Regions from separate parts of the Pseudomonas monsensis genome, predicted to be linked through region 1. Evidence: predicted binding sites of a transcription regulator. Region 1 holds the regulator's gene; the other holds the start of a gene.
What was found. Region 1 encodes FliA, which starts transcription of late flagellar genes. Its sites were predicted from a motif close to CTAAAGTTTNNNNNNNNNNNGCCGNTAA; they were not measured.

Region 1 (3,543 bases):
GTTCTTCGATCATCTCGGCCACCGGTGAAGCCGGGGCTTGATCGGCCGTTTGCGGCTCGGCCAGACGCGCCAGCGCGGCCAGCAGTTCCGGGGTGGCGGCGGTGATCGGGGCACGTTCACGGACTTCGCTGAACATGCTGTTCACCGCGTCCAGTGCTTCGAGCACCACGTCCATCAGTTCGGCATCAACGCGGCGTTCACCCTTGCGCAGGATGTCGAACACGTTTTCGGCGATGTGACAGCACTCCACCAGCTCGTTGAGCTGAAGGAAGCCGGCGCCCCCTTTTACAGTATGGAAACCGCGAAAAATTGCGTTGAGCAGATCTGCATCATCCGGGCGGCTTTCCAGCTCAACCAGTTGTTCGGACAGTTGCTCAAGAATCTCGCCGGCCTCAACCAGGAAATCCTGAAGGATCTCTTCATCGGCGCCGAAGCTCATTAATGGGGTGCTCCTACAGGTCTAAAAACCTAAAACTCAAAATCCAAGGCTGGATAGCAAATCGTCCACATCGTCCTGACCGGACACAACGTCTTCTCGTTTATCGGCATGAATCTGCGGACCTTCACCCTGCGAGAGATGTTTTTGTGGATCTTTTTCTGCAAGCATCGCGGCGCGGTCATGTTCGATGCCCGCAAAGCGGTCCACCTGACTGGCCATGAGCACGAGTTTGAGCAAATTGCTTTCGACTTCGGTGACCAGTTGGGTCACGCGCTTGATCACCTGACCGGTCAGGTCCTGGTAATCCTGGGCCAGCAGGATGTCGTTGAGGTTGCTCGACACCGCACGGTTGTCCGTGCTGCTGCGCGACAGAAAACCGTCGACCCGACGCGCCAGTTCGCGGAACTCTTCAGCCCCGACCTCGCGACGCATGAAGCGACCCCAATCGGTGCTCAGGGCCTGGGCTTCGTCAGCCAGGCCATTGACCACCGGGGTGGCGCTTTCCACCAGATCCATGGTGCGGTTGGCCGCGGCTTCAGTCAGCTTGACCACATAGCCCAGGCGTTCGGTGGCGTCGGTGATTTGCGACACTTCCTCGGCCTGCGGCATGTGCGGATCAATCTGGAAGTTGACGATCGCACTGTGCAGTTCGCGCGTGAGCTTGCCCACTTCCTGATACAGGCCGCGGTCACGGGTCTGATTGAGCTCATGGATCAGTTGCACAGCGTCGCCGAACCTGCCTTTTTCAAGGCTCTCGACCAGTTCGACCGCGTGTTTTTTCAGGGTCGACTCGAAATCGCCCTGTGAAGATTCGTTATGCTCCATAGCTCCCCCGCGCGTTCATCAGCCGATGCGTTCGAAAATCTTCTCGATTTTTTCTTTCAGCGCCTGAGCCGTGAAAGGTTTGACCACGTAGCCGTTCACACCGGCCTGGGCCGCTTCGATGATCTGCTCACGCTTGGCTTCTGCCGTCACCATCAGCACGGGCAGGTGCTTGAGTTTTTCATCGGCACGTACGTGGCGCAGCAGGTCGATACCGGTCATGCCCGGCATGTTCCAGTCCGTTACCAGAAAGTCGATGCTTCCGCTGTTGAGCACCGGAATGGCAGTGGTGCCATCGTCGGCCTCGACGGTGTTGGTGAACCCCAGATCACGCAGCAGGTTCTTGATGATCCGCCGCATCGTTGAGAAGTCATCAACGATGAGGATTTTCATGTTCTTGTCCAATTCGACCTCCAAGCAGTCTTAAACGCGCCCAGCACCTGGACGCGCCATTTCAATCAATCCGGCGTAGCACTCGAAGACTGTCTGGAGCACAACAGAGCAAGACCGGTGCCGTTCATCACCGCACCAGCCTCGTTCGCAGTGTCCCCACACTGCCTTCAGCGCGCTCGCCACTCCCCCAAACGCCCCCGCAAGCGGGCCGCGCACTGGCTGTGTAACTGGCTGACCCGCGACTCACTGACGCCAAGGACTTCACCGATTTCCTTGAGGTTCAGCTCTTCGTCGTAGTACAGCGCCAACACCAGTCGCTCACGCTCCGGCAAATTGGCAATCGCGTCCGCCAGTGCGGCCTGGAAACGTTCATCTTCCAGATCGCGTGACGGCTCAAGATGAGCACTGGCGCCATCCTCGTGCAGCCCTTCGTGTTCGCCGTCCTGCAACAGGTCGTCGAAACTGAACAGGCGGCTGCCCAGGGTGTCATTCAAAATCCCGTAGTAATCGTCGAGACTCAATTGGAGTTCGGCCGCAACCTCGTGATCTTTAGCATCACGGCCGGTTTTAGCTTCAATTGCCCGAATTGCGTCGCTGACCATACGGGTGTTGCGGTGAACCGAGCGTGGCGCCCAGTCCCCTTTACGGACTTCATCGAGCATCGCGCCGCGGATTCGAATGCCCGCGTACGTTTCGAAACTGGCACCTTTGCTGGCGTCGTATTTGGTCGAGACTTCGAGCAGACCGATCATGCCGGCCTGAATCAGGTCTTCGACCTGCACACTGGCCGGCAAGCGTGCCAGCAAGTGGTAGGCAATGCGTTTGACCAGTGGCGCGTAACGCTCGATCAACTCGTATTGCGCGTCGCGTGCCGACTTCTTGTAGTAATTCATACCGCTGGCGGTCATAGCACTGGTCCTGCCGTTTGCTGCACGAGGCGCTCGACGAAAAATTCCAGGTGGCCGCGCGGGTTCGCCGGCAGCGGCCAGGTGTCGACCTTCTGGGCGATGGCCTTGAACGCCAGGGCGCACTTGGAACGCGGAAAGGCTTCATAGACCGCACGCTGCTTCTGCACCGCCTTACGCACGCTTTCGTCGTAAGGCACGGCGCCGACGTATTGTAGGGCCACGTCAAGGAAGCGATCCGTGACCTTGGTCAACTTGGCGAACAGGTTGCGCCCTTCCTGCGGGCTCTGGGCCATGTTGGCCAGCACGCGGAAGCGGTTCATGCCGTAATCGCGGTTGAGCAGTTTGATCAGCGCGTAGGCGTCGGTAATGGACGTCGGCTCGTCGCAGACCACCAGCAACACTTCCTGCGCGGCGCGTACAAAACTGACTACCGAGTCACCAATACCCGCAGCGGTGTCGATCACCAGCACGTCGAGATTGTCGCCGATGTCGCTGAACGCCTGAATCAGGCCGGCGTGCTGCGCCGGGCTCAGGTGCACCATGCTCTGGGTGCCGGAAGCGGCCGGCACGATGCGGATCCCGCCGGGGCCCTGCAACAGGACGTCGCGCAGCTCGCAGCGGCCTTCGATCACGTCGGCCAAAGTACGTTTGGGGGTCAGTCCCAGCAGAACGTCGACGTTCGCCAGCCCCAGGTCGGCGTCCAGCAGCATGACCCGACGGCCAAGCTCTGCCAGCGCCAGAGACAAGTTCACTGACACGTTAGTCTTGCCGACGCCACCTTTGCCGCCGGTCACCGCGATCACCTGTACGGGATGCATGCTGCCCATGTTATTTCTTTACCTTGTCTTGCATAGACGGAGGCCACATTACTGGCTGCGCGTTCACAACCGGAACAATGCATGGCAGGCCATCGATGTAGGTACAAAAACTGTTCATGAATACCTCAGCCTACCTGCTTGGTCGGGCTGTGATAGATATCAG
Region 2 (3,543 bases), 1.7 Mb from region 1:
TGCAAACACGAAAGTGGACGTATAGGGTGTGACGCCTGCCCGGTGCCGGAAGGTTAATTGATGGGGTTAGCTAACGCGAAGCTCTTGATCGAAGCCCCGGTAAACGGCGGCCGTAACTATAACGGTCCTAAGGTAGCGAAATTCCTTGTCGGGTAAGTTCCGACCTGCACGAATGGCGTAACGATGGCGGCGCTGTCTCCACCCGAGACTCAGTGAAATTGAAATCGCTGTGAAGATGCAGTGTATCCGCGGCTAGACGGAAAGACCCCGTGAACCTTTACTATAGCTTTGCACTGGACTTTGAATTTGCTTGTGTAGGATAGGTGGGAGGCTTTGAAGCGTGGACGCCAGTTCGCGTGGAGCCATCCTTGAAATACCACCCTGGCAACTTTGAGGTTCTAACTCAGGTCCGTTATCCGGATCGAGGACAGTGTATGGTGGGTAGTTTGACTGGGGCGGTCTCCTCCTAAAGAGTAACGGAGGAGTACGAAGGTGCGCTCAGACCGGTCGGAAATCGGTCGTAGAGTATAAAGGCAAAAGCGCGCTTGACTGCGAGACAGACACGTCGAGCAGGTACGAAAGTAGGTCTTAGTGATCCGGTGGTTCTGTATGGAAGGGCCATCGCTCAACGGATAAAAGGTACTCCGGGGATAACAGGCTGATACCGCCCAAGAGTTCATATCGACGGCGGTGTTTGGCACCTCGATGTCGGCTCATCACATCCTGGGGCTGAAGCCGGTCCCAAGGGTATGGCTGTTCGCCATTTAAAGTGGTACGCGAGCTGGGTTTAGAACGTCGTGAGACAGTTCGGTCCCTATCTGCCGTGGACGTTTGAGATTTGAGAGGGGCTGCTCCTAGTACGAGAGGACCGGAGTGGACGAACCTCTGGTGTTCCGGTTGTCACGCCAGTGGCATTGCCGGGTAGCTATGTTCGGGAAAGATAACCGCTGAAAGCATCTAAGCGGGAAACTTGCCTCAAGATGAGATCTCACTGGAACCTTGAGTTCCCTGAAGGGCCGTCGAAGACTACGACGTTGATAGGTTGGGTGTGTAAGCGCTGTGAGGCGTTGAGCTAACCAATACTAATTGCCCGTGAGGCTTGACCATATAACACCCAAGCAATTTGCGTCGAAGAGACCAGATTGCGGTGTGTGAAGACGAAACGAACCGAAAGTTCGCGCAACTCACAAGACACCTGTATCACATACCCGATTTGCTGAAGCGAGGCCAGATGGTCGCGAGTCAGTACCCGAATTTCTTGACGACCATAGAGCGTTGGAACCACCTGATCCCATCCCGAACTCAGAAGTGAAACGATGCATCGCCGATGGTAGTGTGGGGTTTCCCCATGTGAGAGTAGGTCATCGTCAAGATTAAATTTCAGAACCCCTGTCTGCTAACGCAGACAGGGGTTTTGTCGTTTAAGAGCCTGCCAAGATCAGGCGATCAAAGAATGTTCATTTGTCGCCCGGTCAACGCTCATCGCAAGGTGCGGCAAACGCTCTAGTGCGCCGTTCGGCGGGAATCTGACCTAAATGCCGTCCATTTCCCATACAACCCTAAGATTTCTCTGAACCGTGCCGAAAGACTGGTGAGACATGCGTGCACCAAAGTAGAGCGGCCAAGAAGAACGCTGCCTGCTCTGTACATGGAATGTTGCATCCGGAACGCATCCCCACTTTTGGCATAAGAAGTCCCATGAAATGAATCTCAAGTTCAGCCATAAAATCCTGTTGGCCGCTTCGGGCGTCGTGGTCCTGGCGTTCGCTCTGTTCACCCTCTACAACGACTATCTGCAGCGAAACACCATTCGCCAGAACCTCCAGTCCTCCGTACAGCAGGCGGGCGACCTGACTGCCAGCAGCGTGCAGAACTGGATGAGCGGGCGGATTCTGGTATTGGAAAACCTTGCGCAAAACGTTGCCCACCAGGGCAAGGACGCTGACTTCCCCGGTCTGGTCGATCAGCCGGCCTTCACCTCCAACTTCCAGTTCACTTACGTCGGCCAGGCCAATGGTGTATTCACCCAACGCCCTGACGCGAAGATGCCGGACGGTTACGACCCGCGCCAGCGCCCTTGGTACAAGCAAGCCGTCGCCGCCGATAAAACCATGCTGACGCCGCCGTACATGGCCGCTGTCGGTGGTCTGGTGGTGACCATCGCCATGCCGGTAAAAAAGAACGGCGAATTGCTCGGTGTGGTCGGTGGTGACTTGAGCCTGGAAACCCTGGTAAAGATCATCAACTCGGTGGACTTCGGTGGCCTCGGTCACGCGTTCCTGGTCAGCGCCGACGGTCAGGTAATCGTCAGCCCGGATAAAGATCAGGTGATGAAAAACCTGAAAGACATCTACCCGAATGCCGGTGTGCGCATCGAGAAGGGCAATCAGAACGTGGTGCTCAACGGTCAGGAACGCATCCTGTCGTTCACCCCGGTCAGCGACCTGCCGAATGCGCAGTGGTACATCGGTCTGTCGATTGATCACGATAAAGCCTACGCAGCCCTCAGTCAGTTCCGTACCTCGGCACTGATCGCAATGTTTGTGGCGGTGGCCGCGATTGCACTGCTGTTGAGCCTGTTGATCAATGTGTTGATGCGTCCGTTGACCACCATGGGTCGCGCAATGCAGGACATCGCTCAGGGCGAAGGCGATCTGACCCGTCGTCTGGTGGTTGAGAGCAAAGACGAATTTGGCGAACTGGGCAGTGCGTTCAACCAGTTCGTTGAACGGATTCACGCGTCGATTTCCGAAGTGTCGTCGGCAACCCGTCACGTACACGACCTGTCGCAGCGGGTAATGGCGTCGTCCAATGCGTCCATTGTCGGTTCCGACGAACAAAGTGCGCGCACCAACAGCGTCGCTGCCGCGATCAACCAGTTGGGCGCCGCCACCCAGGAAATCGCCCGCAACGCGGCCGATGCTTCGCAGCACGCCAGCGGCGCCAGCGAACAGGCCGATGACGGTCGTCAGGTGGTGGAGCAGACCATTCAGGCGATGACCGAGCTGTCGCAGAAAATCAGCCTGTCGTGCACGCAGATCGAAACCCTGAACGCCAGCACCGACAACATCGGCCACATTCTCGATGTGATCAAAGGCATTTCGCAGCAGACCAACCTGCTGGCACTCAACGCGGCTATCGAAGCCGCGCGGGCCGGTGAGGCTGGCCGTGGTTTTGCGGTGGTGGCGGACGAGGTGCGCAACCTTGCCCATCGCACCCAGGAGTCGGCAGAAGAAATCCACAAGATGATCACGTCGCTGCAGGTCGGCTCCCGTGAAGCGGTGACCACCATGAATGCCAGTCAGGCATCCAGCGAGCAGAGTGTTGAGGTGGCCAACCAGGCCGGCTTGCGTCTGGTCAGCGTGACCCAGCGTATCGGTGAAATCGACGGCATGAACCAGTCGGTGGCCGCCGCGACCGAGGAGCAGACGGCTGTGGTGGAGACCCTCAACGTTGACGTCAATCAGATCAACCTGTTGAACCAGCAGAGCGTGGCCAACCTCAACGAAACGTTGAAGGATTGTGATGCGTTGTCGCAGCAGG

Region 2: a site for FliA is predicted at 1,560-1,587, ahead of HV782_RS01660 (methyl-accepting chemotaxis protein). Genes of this name have one in related genera too.

Annotation. Positions count from the first base shown of each region.
Region 1 covers NZ_CP077087.1:2,020,746-2,024,288, reverse strand. The annotation lists gene HV782_RS08825 (chemotaxis protein CheA) at 1-439, opposite strand, end outside; gene HV782_RS08820 (protein phosphatase CheZ) at 476-1,264, opposite strand; gene HV782_RS08815 (chemotaxis response regulator CheY) at 1,283-1,654, opposite strand; gene fliA (RNA polymerase sigma factor FliA) at 1,822-2,562, opposite strand; gene fleN (flagellar synthesis regulator FleN) at 2,559-3,389, opposite strand; gene flhF (flagellar biosynthesis GTPase FlhF) at 3,506-3,543, opposite strand, start outside.
Region 2 covers NZ_CP077087.1:356,571-360,113, forward strand. The annotation lists rRNA gene HV782_RS01650 (23S ribosomal RNA) at 1-1,107, shown strand, start outside; rRNA gene rrf (5S ribosomal RNA) at 1,258-1,373, shown strand; gene HV782_RS01660 (methyl-accepting chemotaxis protein) at 1,704-3,543, shown strand, end outside.